3 regions of the Sulfitobacter sp. 1A13679 genome follow, and region 3 is predicted to be linked to each of the others. Evidence: riboswitches for the same ligand, from Rfam matches in the RefSeq annotation. Region 3 holds a riboswitch; each other region holds the start of a gene.
What was found. A riboswitch is a leader RNA that binds a small molecule or an ion and turns the genes downstream of it on or off. The one in region 3 is predicted to bind thiamine pyrophosphate.
Positions count from the first base shown of each region.

Region 1 (4,799 bases), on a different contig from region 3:
GCGGTGTTGGGCAGCAGATGCACGCCCAAGCCGCGCACCATGTCCCAAAACGCCTGTCCCGCGCCTTGTTCGCGGCGCAGCGAAACCGTGGCGACCGGCGCGGCGCTTTGGCGAAAGGCGGCCTCCATCACCGCGGGCGAGGGGTAGCGCGCGGTGCCCAGCATCAGCGGCAGGGGCAGGGTGGTGCCGTAGAAATCGCGCATCACTCAGCCCCCCTGCATGGCGCTGAGCACTTCGAGCCGGTCGCCGTCGCTCAGCATGGTCTCGCCCCGCGCGCCTGCGGGAACGAAACTGCCGTTGAGGGCGGTGGCGACTTTTGCCTCGCCCCAGCCCAGCTCTGCCAATGCCGCGTCAAGCTGGGAGGCCGCGACCTCACGCGTCTCGCCGTTCACTTCAATCTTCACGGAATAAATCCCCCGTTGTCGCTGTTGCCAGAAAGCCCGCGGCCTGTTCGGCCAAGGCGGGCGCCATGAGAAAGCCGTGCCGGAACAATCCGTTCAGATGCAGCACCGCCCCGCGCTGTACGATGCCGGGCAGGTTGTCGGCGAAAGCCGGGCGCAGGTCGGCGCCCATCTCGATGATCTCGCCCTCGGCAAAGCGCGGGTCGAGCGCATAGGCGGCTGAGAGCAGTTCCAGCGCCGAGCGGGCGGTCATGCCGCTGCGGCTGGCGCTTTCGATCTGGGTCGCGCCCAGCATGTAGATGCCTTGCCCGCGCGGCACGACGTAAAGCGGGTGGCGCGGGTGCAGCAGGCGGATCGGGCGGGTGAGGGTGACATCAGGGGCGCGCAGCAGGATCATCTCGCCGCGCACGGCACGCAAACCGGGCAGAGCGTCGCGGGCCACCATGCCGCGGCAGTCGATCACCGGGCCTGTGACCTCCGAAGGGGTGAGGGCCGTGGTCTCAACCGTCACGCCCTCGGCGGCCAGCGCATGGGTCAGGTCTTGCAGCGCTTGGCGCGGGTTCAGATGCGCTTCCTCGGCAAAGAACAACCCGCGGCGATGGCGCCCGGCGAGGTCCGGCTCACAGGCCGCGATGGCTTCGGCGTCGCAGTCGCTGTGGCCTTCGGTGCGGGCGGCGAAACGCTGCAATTCCGCGCGGTCCCGCTCGGGGGCGAGGACCAGCGTGCCCCGATGGGTGACTTCCGTGATCTCCCCCCATAGCGCCGCGGCACGCCGCCCATGGGTCACCACAGCAGGCTCGCTCAGCGCGCCTTCGCAAAAGGGGGCGAGCATGCCGCCCGCCCACCACGAACAGCCATGCGGCCCGGGTGGGCCTTTGCGGTCGACGAGCCGGGCCCGCAGCCCCTGCGCCAGACAGGCCCGCGCGGCCCAAAGCCCTGCCACGCCCGCGCCGATGATGGTGACATCACTCATGGGGCCAAACGCCGTGAAAATGATGGACCGGCCCGTGGCCATGGCCGATGTTGAGGGCGTCCGCCGCGGCAATGGCGCGTTGCAGATAGCTATGGGCGGCCTCCACCGCCTGCGGCAGCGGCTGGCCCCGCGCCAGACCGGCGGCAATGGCGGCAGAGAGCGTGCAGCCGGTGCCGTGGGTGTTCGCCGTCTGCTGGCGGGGCGCGGAAAGGCGGAGGGTGTCGGCCTCGGAAATCAGCAGATCGACGCAGGTCTCGCCCTTGCCATGGCCGCCCTTCATCAGCACCGCGCGGGGGCCGAGCGACAGCAGCGCGCGGCCCTGCACGAGCATGGTGGCCTCGTCGGTGGCTTCTTCTGTGTCCAGCAGCCGTGCGGCCTCGGGCAGGTTCGGTGTCAGCACATGGGCGCGGGGCAGCATCCGGTCGCGCAGGGTTTCCACCGCTTCGGCAGAGAGCAGCGCATCGCCGGATTTCGCCACCATCACCGGGTCGAGCACAACGGGCGCGGGGCAGTCTGCCAACCCCTCGGCCACGGCGGAGATCGTGGCCGGGTCGCCCAACATGCCGATCTTAACCGCGCCGATGGCCAGATCGTCAAAGACCGCCGCCATCTGCGCGCGGATCATCGCAGGAGCGATCATGGCGACCGCGGTGACGGCGCGGGTGTTCTGGGCGGTTACGGCGGTGAGCACGCTGGCCCCATAGACGCCAAGCGCGCTAAAGGTCTTGAGATCGGCCTGAATCCCCGCTCCGCCGCCGCTGTCGGAGCCCGCAATCGTCAGTGCTTGAAACGCCATTCGGCCCCCCATTCGTTAGATGGGTCGAGGGCATGGAGATACGGGGTAAACGAGCGCCCAGATGGGGCTGATGCTTGCTTCCGTTCCCTACGCCGGTACGACCCGGATCAGGTTCGATGGGTCGGTTTTCACCTCTCAGCCTTGCGGCACCCCAACGGATTTCCGGCAGGCTAGCGAGGGGCGTTCATAGGGTCAACAGGGGATCGTTTATTTATTGGTTTGCGTTTTATATCATTTAGTTGCGGCGCGTATCTCATGCATTGCATGAGGATTTGTTAATGAAAATCCCGCGATTTGGGGATCACCTTGGCATCGCGCGGGTGGCCGTGCATGGCCACCTGACCGGGCAGCGGATGGGTCGGGTGATCGCCGCGCGTCGTGATGCCGGGCATCGGTGCCTCCGACAGCGCCGCCAGCCGGTCAGAGCGGTTCTCAAGCCGCTCGGCCACCACGTGTATCACCCGCCCGTCGGTCTGCACGCGCCCCTCCACGACCAGAAGCCGCGACGACATGATCGTGGGGCGGTAGAGCTTGAACATGTTTGGCCAGATCACGAGGTTGGCGACGCCAAACTCATCCTCCAGCGTGATGAAACAGACCCCCTTGGCGCTGCCGGGTTTCTGGCGCACCAGCACCAGCCCCGCCAGCTTTACCCGCCGCCCGTGGCCCATGCGCGAAAGGTCCCGGGCCGAGGAGAACCCCTGCGCGGCGAGGCTCCCGCGGTAGAAGGACATCGGATGCGCCTTCAGCGACAGGCGCAGCGTCTGGTAATCGGCGACCACCTGCTCGGCCTTCGGCATCACCGGCAGATGCACCTCCGGCTCCGGGCCGCGGGCCGAGGCTTCGACATGGTCGAAGATCGGCAAGGCGGGCGCGTCGCGCAGCCCTTGGGCCTGCCAGAGCGCTTGGCGCCGGTCGATCCCCATGCTGCGCATCGTGTCGGCGGCGGCAAGCTGGCGGATCGCCTTGGCATCGAGGCCTGCGCGGGTCTTGAGATCTTCGACATCCGCGTAAGGCGCGTCGCGCCGGTCCATGATCCGCGCGCCGGCCTTTTCCTGCAGCCCGTCTACCATGCGCAGCCCCAGCCGCAGGGCGAAACCGTCCCCACAAGGCTCCAGCGTGCAGTTCCAGTCCGAGAGGTTCACGTCGACATCGCGCACCTCGACCTGATGCTCGCGGGCGTCGCGCACGATCTGCGCCGGCGCGTAGAAGCCCATCGGCTGCGAGTTCAAGAGCGCGCAGGCAAAGGCCGCCGGGTAGTGGCATTTCATCCAACTTGAGACATAGACCAGCTTGGCGAAGCTTGCGGCATGGCTCTCGGGAAAGCCGTATTCGCCGAAGCCCTTGATCTGGTCGAAACAGCGCTGCGCGAAGACCGGATCGTAGCCGCGTTTGGTCATGCGGCCCACCATCTTGTCCTGCAGCTTCTCGATCGTCCCGCGCGAGCGGAAGGTGGCCATGGCCTTGCGCAGCTCGTTGGCCTCGGCGGGGGAGAACCGCGCCGCGTCGATGGAGATTTTCATCGCCTGTTCCTGAAAGATCGGCACGCCCAGCGTCCGGCTGAGGATGCTGAACAACTCGTCCTGCGGATAGGCCGGGCCGGGGGCGGGGTAGACGACGCTCTCCAACCCCTGACGGCGGCGCAGGTAGGGGTGGACCATGTCGCCCTGAATGGGGCCGGGGCGGACGATGGCGACTTCGATCACCAGATCATAGAAGACGCGGGGGCGCAGTTTTGGCAGCATGGCCATCTGCGCGCGGCTTTCCACCTGAAAGACACCAAGGCTGTCGCCGCGGCAGAGCATGTCGTAGGTCGGTCGCCCCGTGGCGTCGTCCTCGTGATCCTCCACCGGCACCGTGGCCAGTTCCAGCGGGCGGTCGTAATGCGCCTCGATCAGGTCGAAGCACTTGGCGATGCAGGTCAGCATGCCGAGCGCGAGGATATCGACCTTGAAGATCTGCAAAGCGTCGATGTCGTCCTTGTCCCATTCGATGAAACTGCGCTCGGGCATGGCGCCGTTGCCGATGGGCACGATCTCGGTCAGGGGGCGTTCGGTCAGAATGAAGCCGCCGACGTGCTGGCTCAGGTGCCGCGGCATGCCGATCATCTGGGAGGCGAGTTTCAGCACCATGCGCAGGTAGGGGTCCGACAGGTCCAGCCCCGCCTCGCGGGCGCGGGCATCATCCATCTCACCCTCGAAACTGCCCCAGACGGTGCCGGCGAGTTTCGAGGTCACGTCTTCGGAAAGCCCCATCGCCTTGCCGACCTCGCGGATGGCCGAGCGCGGGCGGTAGTGGATCACCGTGGCGCAGAGCCCGGCGCGGTGGCGGCCGTATTTGCCGTACATGTACTGGATGACTTCCTCGCGCCGCTCATGCTCGAAATCGACGTCGATATCGGGCGGCTCGTCGCGTTCCTCGCTGAGGAACCGCTCGAAGAGCAGGTCATGCACCGCCGGATCGACGGAGGTGATGCCGAGGCAGAAACAGACGGCGGAATTGGCCGCCGAGCCGCGCCCTTGGCAGAGGATCGGCGGCTCGGCCTCCTCGCGGGCGAAGCGGACGATGTCGTAGATGGTCAGGAAATAACGCGCGATCCTCTTGGAGGAGATCAGGGCGAATTCCTTCT
Region 1 covers NZ_JBIFFO010000015.1:101,405-106,203, forward strand. Annotated here, with positions in the region: gene ACGYLA_RS13120 (thiazole synthase) at 1-203, opposite strand, end outside; gene thiS (sulfur carrier protein ThiS) at 207-404, opposite strand; gene ACGYLA_RS13130 (FAD-dependent oxidoreductase) at 394-1,374, opposite strand; gene thiD (bifunctional hydroxymethylpyrimidine kinase/phosphomethylpyrimidine kinase) at 1,367-2,170, opposite strand; TPP riboswitch at 2,238-2,334, opposite strand; gene ACGYLA_RS13140 (error-prone DNA polymerase) at 2,446-4,799, opposite strand, start outside.
Region 1: another riboswitch for thiamine pyrophosphate. It lies ahead of thiD (bifunctional hydroxymethylpyrimidine kinase/phosphomethylpyrimidine kinase); the one in region 3 lies ahead of thiC (phosphomethylpyrimidine synthase ThiC).

Region 2 (4,799 bases), on a different contig from region 3:
TGAAAATCGGTGTGGCAAAGCCGATGGCCGTGACCTCGGGCAGGGGCAGCAGGCCGAGGCCGGTAAAGGTCAGCCCCATCGCCGTGGTGCCGAAGAGCCCGCGCCAGACATGGCCCATCGGGTTTTGCGTCTTTAGCCCGCTTTTCAGTTTGCCGCGCTGCGCCAGCCAGATCAGGATCACTGGAATGGCAAAGAAAGACCGGAAAAAGACCGACTCCCCGGCGGGAACCTCATCGGCCAGCGATTTGATGATCGCGGACATGCAGGTGAAAAGCAGGATCGCCGTGATTTTCAGTCCGACACCAAGGGCGGGGCGGGCGGAGAAATCATCGACTTTCATGCTTTGATCCTCACGCCTCGGGGCCAATTATGCCGCGGTTCTGGCCAATCTGTCCGCGATGCAGCAGCAGGTGATCCAGCAGCACGCAGGCCATCATCGCCTCGCCCACCGGCACTGCGCGGATGCCGACGCAGGGATCGTGGCGGCCCTTGGTGATGATCTCGGTCTCTTCGCCCTGTTTCGTGATCGTGCGCCGCGTGGTCAGGATGCTGGAGGTCGGCTTCACCGCGAAACGCAGCACCACATCCTGCCCGGTGCTGATCCCGCCCAAGATGCCGCCCGCATGGTTCGAGGAATATTCCGGCCCATCGGGCCCCATGGTGATCTCATCGGCGTTCAATTCGCCCGTCAGCATCGCCGCCGACATGCCCTCGCCGATCTCCACACCTTTGACGGCATTGATGCTCATCATCGCGGCGGCCAGATCGGTGTCGAGCTTACCATAGACCGGCGCGCCGAGGCCCGCGGGCACGCCGCGCGCCGTCACCTCGATGATCGCGCCGACGCTGCTGCCCGATTTGCGCAGCCCGTCGAGGTAGTCGGCCCAGTCCGCCGCTGCTTTGGCATCCGGCACCCAAAAGGGGTTTTGGTCGATCTGGTCCCAGTCAAAGGCATCGCGGTCGATCTTATGCGGCCCCATCTGCACCATGTAGCTGGTGATCTGAAGCTCCGGCGCCAGCGCCTTGATCGCCTCACGCGCCAGACCGCCCGCCGCCACCCGCGCGGCGGTCTCCCGGGCCGAGGAACGGCCACCCCCGCGATAGTCGCGGATGCCGTATTTCTGGAAATAGGTGATGTCGGCGTGGCCGGGGCGGAACTTGTCCTTGATGTCGCCGTAGTCTTTGGAGCGTTGATCGGTGTTCTCGATCATCAGCTGCACGGGCGTGCCGGTGGTGACCCCTTCGAAGGTGCCCGACAGGATCCGGACCTCATCCGCCTCACGCCGCTGCGTGGTGTATTTGTTCTGGCCCGGTTTGCGCTTGTCGAGCCACTGCTGGATCATGCCTTCGTCAATCGGCACGCCGGGTGGGCAGCCGTCGATGGTCGCCCCAAGGGCGGGCCCGTGGCTCTCGCCCCATGTGGTGACCCGGTAAAGATGGCCAAAGCTGTTGATCGACATGGGCGGACCTCCTGTTGTCAAACCCTTAGCCGGGGCAGCGCCCTGCCTCAAGGGGATTTGCCTTGCCAATTGTGCAGGTCCGATCTACCCCTGACGCTACCTCGGGGGGCCTTTGGGCTGAGATGTGCATGCTGTGCGGACCCGTTGAACCTGAACCGGTTAACACCGGCGGAGGGAAGGTCAGGACAGACATCCACCTTTTACCTTTCGCCGCAAAAGGAGGATGCGATGAAGTATCTTACACTTGCTGCGGGCGTCATGGGCGCATCAGCCGCATGGGCCGAGACGCCTGAATTGACGGTCTATACCTACGACAGTTTCGTCACCGAATGGGGGCCGGGCCCGGCCATCGAAGAGGGGTTCGAGGCCGACTGCGGCTGCGATCTGAAATTCGTCGGCATGGGCGACGGTGCGGCCTTGCTGGCGCGGCTCAAGCTGGAAGGCGCGCGGTCTGACGCGGATATCGTGCTGGGACTGGACACCAGCCTCGTCGCCGCCGCGAAAGAGACCGATCTGTTCGCGCCGAGCGGTTTGCAGGCCGACTATGACCTGCCGATCACTTGGGAAGACGAGGTCTTCGTGCCCTATGACTGGGGCTACTTCGCCTTTGTCCACGGCACCGATCTGGGCGCGCCGGGTAATTTCAAAGCGCTGGCCGAAAGCGATCTGAAAATCGTGATCCAAGACCCGCGCTCTTCGACGCCCGGCTTGGGGCTGCTGATGTGGGTCAAAGCGGCCTATGGAGACGCCGCGCCGGAGGTTTGGGCGGGGCTGGCCGACAATGTCGTGACCGTGACCAAAGGGTGGTCCGAAGCCTACGGCCTCTTCCTCGAAGGCGAGGCTGACATGGTGCTGAGCTACACCACCTCTCCGGCCTATCACCTGATCGCGGAGGAGGACGACAGCAAGACCGCGGCGCTGTTCGACGAGGGCCATTACATGCAGATCGAAGTGGCGGGGAAGCTTGCCGGGTCGGATCAGCCGGAACTGGCGGATCGGTTCTTGCAATACCTCGTCTCTGATGCCGCGCAATCGGTGCTGCCGACGACCAACTGGATGTATCCCGCGGTCACGCCCGAAGGCGGGCTGCCCGCAGGGTTCGAGGGCATGATCCAGCCCGACAAGGCGCTGTTGGTGCCGAACGGCGAGGTCCCCGCGCTCCGGGAGGAGGCTTTGGACGAATGGCTGACCGCGCTGTCGCGTTAAGCGGCAAAACGGGGCTTTTCGCCGCCGCGCTGGTGGCGGGGCTGATCCTTGCCGCTTTGGTCGCCGTCTTCGCGGCGGCGGATGTGGGCGCAGGGCTTGGCCCGGCGGATTGGGCGGCGGTGCGGTTTACCGCGACACAGGCGGTTTGGTCGGCGGTGCTTTCGGTGCTGCTGGCCGTGCCGGTGGCGCGGGCACTGGCGCGGCGGCGGTTTTGGGGGCGCGGCGCGCTGATCACGCTGCTGGGCGCGCCCTTCATTCTGCCGGTGATCGTGGCGGTGCTGGGGCTGCTGACGGTCTTTGGCCGGTCGGGGGTACTGAACCAATTTGGCGCGGCTCTGGGCCTGCCGCCGGTGTCGATCTACGGGCTGCATGGCGTGGTTCTGGCGCATGTCTTCTTTAACCTGCCGCTGGCGACGCGGCTTTTGCTGCAAGGCTGGCAGAGCATCCCTTCTGAGCGGTTTCGGCTTGCTGGGCAGCTGCAGATGACGCCGCGTGCGTTGTTTCTGGCGCTGGAATGGCCGATGCTGCGGCAGGTGCTGCCCGGCGTGGCGGCGCTGATTTTCGTGATTTGCCTGACCAGTTTCGCCGTGGCGCTGACGCTGGGCGGTGGGCCGCGGGCGACGACGATTGAATTGGCGATCTATCAGGCCTTTCGGTTTGACTTTGATCTGGGGCGTGCCGCGCTTCTGTCCGTGGTGCAGCTTGTTCTGGCTGGCGCAGCGGCGGTGGCGGCGCTTTGGCTGATCCCGCCGATCAGCTTGGGCGGCGGGTTGGACCGCCCCCTGCGCCGCTGGGATGCGCGGGGGGGCGTGCAGCGGGCGTTGGACGGGTTGGTGATCGCGCTCGCCGCGCTGTTTTTGCTGCTGCCGCTGGGCGCCGTGGTGCTGCGCGGGCTGGCGGGGATCGCGGAACTGCCTGCCTCGGTCTGGCAGGCCACCGGGAATAGCATTCTGGTGGCGGGGTTGAGTGTGGCGGTGCTGGCCCTGCTGGCGCTGCCGATGGCAGGCTGGATCGCCACCCGGCGGCGCGGCGGGGTGGAGGCGATTGGCCTGATGGGGCTTGCGGCCTCTCCGCTGATGATTGGCACGGGGTGGTTCATCCTGATCAACCCTGTGCTCGACCCGGCACGGCTGAGCCTGCCGGTCACCGCCTTGGTCAACGCGCTGATGGCGCTGCCCTTCGTGCTGCGCATTCTGGTGCCGCGCCTGCGCGAGACCTTGCAGGATTATGGCCCCCTGACCCAAACCCTCGGCATGACAGGTTGGGCGCTGTGGCGGCTGCTGGTCCTGCCGCGTCTGCGCCCGCAATTGGGCTTTGCCGCCGGGCTGACGGGGGCGCTGTCGGTGGGGGATCTCGGCGTGATCGCGCTTTTCGCCGATCAGGAACGTGCGACGCTGCCCTTGCAGATGTATCGTCTGATGGGCGCCTACCGGATGGAGGCCGCGGCGGGCGCAGCGCTGCTTTTGCTGGTCTTGGCGCTGGCGGTGTTTTTCATCTGCGACAAATGGGGGCGCTGGCATGCTGACGCTTGAAGACATGCGCATTGAGCGGGGCGAGTTCTCCCTCGTGGCCGATATGACACTGGCGCAGGGGCGCAACTACGCGGTGATCGGCCCCTCCGGGTCGGGCAAGTCGACCCTGCTGGCGGCAATCTGTGGGTTCGTGCCGGTGGCGGCGGGGCGGTTGTTGCGGGAGGGGGAGGAGATCACGGATCAACATCCCGGCCAGCGCGGCATGACGATGCTGTTTCAGGACAACAACCTATTCCCGCATCTCACCGTGCGGCAGAACGTCGGCCTTGGCCTGCGCCCCGACCTGCGGCTGAAAGCGGCGGATCGAGAGGCGGTCGATGCCGCCCTCGCGCGGGTGGGGCTCAGCGATCACGCCGCCAAACGCCCCGGCGCGCTGTCGGGCGGGCAGCAAAGCCGCGTGGCGCTGGCGCGGGTGCTGGTGCAGGCGCGGCCTTGGGTGCTGTTGGATGAGCCCTTTGCCGCGCTCGGCCCGGCGCTTCGGGTCGAGATGCTGGATTTGGTCCAAGACCTCGCCCGTGAGACCGGCGCGGGGCTGATCATGGTGACCCATGCCCCCGATGACGTGCGCCGCATCGCGGATGAGGTCATCTTTGTCGAAGGC
Region 2 covers NZ_JBIFFO010000003.1:181,134-185,932, forward strand. Annotated here, with positions in the region: gene ACGYLA_RS04040 (DMT family transporter) at 1-340, opposite strand, end outside; gene aroC (chorismate synthase) at 351-1,460, opposite strand; TPP riboswitch at 1,553-1,654, shown strand; gene thiB (thiamine ABC transporter substrate binding subunit) at 1,689-2,666, shown strand; gene ACGYLA_RS04055 (thiamine/thiamine pyrophosphate ABC transporter permease ThiP) at 2,642-4,198, shown strand; gene ACGYLA_RS04060 (ATP-binding cassette domain-containing protein) at 4,185-4,799, shown strand, end outside.
Region 2: another riboswitch for thiamine pyrophosphate. It lies ahead of thiB (thiamine ABC transporter substrate binding subunit); the one in region 3 lies ahead of thiC (phosphomethylpyrimidine synthase ThiC).

Region 3 (4,799 bases):
AACCGCGCTACCCCATGAGCTCTCACCCACCGAAGTTCACCGGTGTCAGGGCGCGTGATCCGATAGACATAGCTCTCCTGTAAGCGGTTCTCCGGATCGAGGGCGTGCTCCAGCGCGGCAAGCATATCGGCAGCATCATCGGGATGGGTTAGCGAGCGCACTGTGGCGAAAGTTGCTGGCTCATCTTGCGAAAGACCCTGAATCTCTCGCGCAAGAGAAGAAAAATAGATCTCGTCCGACCGAAGATCCCAGTCCCAGACACCAACTCCTGCGGCAAGGCAGGCAAGTTGATAGGGATCGCTGTCGCGGGGTTCCGACCTCTCTTCGTTTTGCATGTGTGGCATATCCTTATTTCCCGCCACCGGCCACTTTGAACAGGAAGCCAAGAATGGGCAAGCGAAACGCTTTGGTGACAACACTGACGTCTGCCTAAAAGCCGCAGCCTATTCATCTTATGCCAAAAGACGGCGTCATCCCGTCTAATTTGCTGGGCAGGCTTCAAGTTTTCGAATCGCGCACCTCTTGAGACTGAGGTTATGGCGGAGTTTCGGCAGCGGTCATTGCCATCGGAGCGTCAGGGGCTGAAGGGATCGATGATCTTCGATCCCTGCTTGCAGAATGGCAGGAGATCAATGCCATCGTAATGATCGTCCTGCACCGGCCTTGGGAGAAAGACACTCATCTGCGCCAAATCTTGCAACGTGCGGCGCGAGCGCCTTTCCTGTAGGGCTTTTCGCGTTTGCTGCGGTGCAGGAAAGATCTTGACCAATTTCCGGAGATTTTGGGCGGTTGCGGCGAGCAGGAATTCGTCATTTGCACCGCATGGGCCACGTAATCAGAGCCTTCCGAGGCCGAGGGTGCGCTTGAGATGCGTGAAGAGCATCTCGACCTTCTTCCGGAGCTACCTTCTAGGCAGCCACGGAATGTCCTATTGCGCAGCCAGACAAGTCGAGATGTTTGTTCCGCCCTCATAGCCCGGCCTCTCGGTGCGCTCAATGGCTGATGGTCTGCGTCGGGAAATGGTGCCGGACCTTCTGACCGATTTTATCGGAATTGGTTGCAGGGGCGTCTAAAATCTGTTTCTTACTGTTTCAGTCAAGTTACTCCAAACTGGAACAGGACCCTGATATGACCTTCTGCAAAACATCGACTGCCGCCGCCGCGCTGATGTCGCTGGCACTACCCGCGCTGGCCGATGGCGAGTTGAACCTCTACTCCGCCCGTCACTATGACACCGATGAGCGCCTTTACTCCGACTTTACCGAAGCAACTGGCATCACCATTAACCGCATCGAAGGCAAGGCCGACGAACTGCTGGCCCGTATGGAAGCCGAGGGTGCCAACTCCCCCGCCGACTTGCTGCTGACCGTCGACACCAGCCGCCTCAAGCGCGCCAAAGACATGGGCCTGCTGCAAGCGGTGGAGAGCGACACGCTTGAAGAGCGCATTCCCGGCAATCTGCAAGACGACGACAACCAGTGGTTCGGCCTGTCGCAGCGCGCGCGGATCATCTTCTTTAACAAAGAGACGCTGGACACCCCACCCGCGACTTACATGGACCTCGCCGATCCTGCCTACAAAGGTCAGGTCTGCATCCGGTCCTCGACCAACACCTACAACCAGACTCTGTTGGCTGCCATCGTGACGCACGAGGGTGAAGAAGCCGCGACCGAATGGGCACAGGGCGTGGTCGACAACATGGCGCGCGCACCGCAGGGCGGTGACACCGACCAGCTGCGCGGCATCGTCTCGGGTGAATGCGACATCGCGGTATCCAACAGCTACTATTTCGCCCGCGCGATCCGCACCGATGTGGACGGCGTGAGTGCCGATATCGACAAGATCGGCCTGATCTGGCCGGACCAAGAAGGCAACGGCGCGCATATGAACCTCTCCGGCGGCGGCGTGGCCAAGAACGCGCCGAACCGTGAGAATGCTGTGAAGTTCCTTGAGTATCTCGCCTCTGATCAGGCGCAGGTCTATTTCTCGGCCGGTAACGATGAGTTCCCGACGGTGGAAGGCGTTGAACTGGCTGATAGCGTAAAGCAGTTGGGTGAGTTCAAAGCCGACGAGGTGAACCTGTCGGACGTGGCCGAGAACATCGGCACCGCGCAGAAAATCTTTGACACGGTTGGCTGGGAATAAGACTTCACATCAAGTAACGCAGAAGGCGGGCTTTCGAGCCCGCCTTTTATTTTAGCTTCGATCATCGCCGATCCCGGTACCGTAAAGGGCGCGACCCGAGCCGCTCGGCCATCTAGCTGACCGTCGCTAGGATGAAAAACCTGCGCTACATAGTTCCGCTTGAACTCGTCCTAAACCGATTGTGCGGCTGAATCCGCGCTTCTACTCGGTTCCCAAATTGCCAAGTAAGTATCTACAAAATCTAAGGACACCTCATTCATCGTCAATTCGATCCACCAGATCCCGGAACTATTGTCACGTTAACTCGCCGACATTTCAAGGTGGCATGCCGAACGTTGATCAAGGGGCTGAATAACCGCGCAGAGAACAGCCATTTGCCTTTCCGAAAGCGAGAGCTTGCAAACTCGGCGAGTTAACGTGACAACACACTTCGGCCGCCCGTCAGAGGCGCCCCACGACGCCAACCATCCGTAAAAGTACCAAAGATCGGAGCGGATATCGGCCAATCAAATGCCTTCAGCAATGGCTTCGCCACTGACGGTACCTTATCGGCTGCCCTTGCTCTTCTGAAATCTATTAGATACGTACATCTTACGCAGGGGAGTCCCAACTGAGGGACTGAGAGGCGACTGACAGCAAGGCTGTAGTGTCGCGACCCTTTGAACCTGACCCAGTTGATACTGGCGTAGGAAGCATTGGTCGCCCCTCCCGAACTGGGTGCGTGGCCAGACAGGGGCATGCGCCCGTTTCCAAGCCAAAAATCGTCTGTGTCTTTTTGAGTTATCAACTTGAGGAGCACGCCATGAATATTCCGAATCCTAAAGTCACAACAGGTGAATTGCCTGCATCGCGCAAAATCTATGTGAAAGGCAGTCTATATCCCGAAATTCGTGTGCCCCTGCGCGAGATTTCGGTTCACCCGACCGCAGGTGAACCGCCGCTGCCAGTCTATGACAGTTCTGGTCCATATACCGATTCAAACCATCTGACCGACATCAGACATGGCTTGCCCGTTTTGCGCCGAAACTGGATCATCAGACGCGGCGACGTCGAATCCTATCAGGGGCGGAACACGCAGGACGCTGATAATGGCTTTGTGCAGGGTGATCGCTTGACACCTGAATTTCCGGTGCAACAGCAACCCTATCGTGCAAAAGAGGGCAAGGCGGTAACGCAACTGGCCTATGCCCGGGCAGGTATTGTCACGCCCGAAATGGAGTTTGTGGCCATTCGCGAAAACCAGTTGCGTGAAGCGGTATCTGCGCCGCGCGATGGCAATGACTTTGGCGCAAACATTCCAGACTATGTAACGCCCGAGTTTGTGCGAGGTGAAATCGCCGCCGGCCGGGCGATTATTCCCGCCAATATCAACCACCCAGAGATTGAACCGATGATTATCGGTCGCAATTTTCTAGTGAAGATCAATGCCAATATGGGCACGTCTGCCGTCACATCTTCGATGGAAGAAGAAGTGGACAAGCTTGTCTGGGCAATCCGCTGGGGGGCCGATACGGTCATGGACCTTTCGACCGGTCGCAACATCCATAACACGCGCGAATGGATTATCCGGAACAGCCCTGTGCCCATTGGGACCGTGCCAATTTATCAAGCGCTGGAAAAGGTTAACGGAATTGCCGAGGATCTCACATGGGAGGTCTTCCGCGACACATTGATTGAACAGGCCGAACAGGGGGTGGATTACTTCACCATTCATGCGGGCGTGCGTTTGCATATGGTGCCAATGACGGTGAACCGAGTGACGGGGATTGTGTCGCGCGGGGGGGCTATCATGGCAAAATGGTGCCTGCATCACCACAAGGAAAGCTTTCTGTACGAGAATTTCGACGAGATTTGCGATATCTGCCGCGCCTATGATGTATCGTTCAGTCTTGGCGATGGCCTGCGCCCGGGGTCGGTTGCAGACGCCAATGACGAAGCGCAATTTGCTGAGCTCGAAACATTGGGCGAGTTGACGAAGGTCGCTTGGGCCAAGGATTGTCAGGTGATGATTGAAGGGCCGGGCCACGTGGCCATGCACAAGATCAAGGAAAACATGGACAAGCAGCTTGAGTGCTGCCACGAGGCGCCGTTCTACACACTTGGACCACTAACGACCGATATTGCGCCGGGGTATGATCATATCACCTCTGGTATCGGCGCTGCGATGATTGGTTGGTTCGGATGTGCAATGCTGTGTTACGTGACCCCAAAAGAGCATCTTGGCCTGCCAGACCGTGACGATGTCAAAATTGGCGTTGTCACCTACAAAATCGCCGCTCACGCTGCCGATTTGGCCAAAGGGCTGCCCGGTGCACAACGGCGCGACGATGCCTTGTCCCGCGCCCGGTTTGAGTTCCGTTGGGAGGATCAATTCAACCTTTCGCTGGACCCGGAAACCGCGCGTGACTTTCATGATCAAACGCTGCCGAAAGAGGCGCATAAGGTGGCACATTTCTGTTCGATGTGCGGGCCGAAATTCTGCTCCATGCGGATCAGCCATGACATCCGGGCCGAAGCGCACAAAGATGGGATGGAGGCAATGGCTCAAAAGTTCCGCAACGGCGGCAACCTATACATGCCGGTTGATGTGTCTGACGAGTGATAATAACCGCGGGGCAGTCTTGCCGGGCTGGTCTCTGCCATTGAGCTGGCGC
Region 3 covers NZ_JBIFFO010000032.1:167-4,965, forward strand. Annotated here, with positions in the region: partial or broken gene ACGYLA_RS18355 (PAS domain S-box protein) at 1-335, opposite strand, end outside; partial or broken gene ACGYLA_RS18360 (IS5/IS1182 family transposase) at 743-898, opposite strand; gene ACGYLA_RS18365 (Fe(3+) ABC transporter substrate-binding protein) at 1,129-2,145, shown strand; TPP riboswitch at 2,733-2,854, shown strand; gene thiC (phosphomethylpyrimidine synthase ThiC) at 2,948-4,747, shown strand.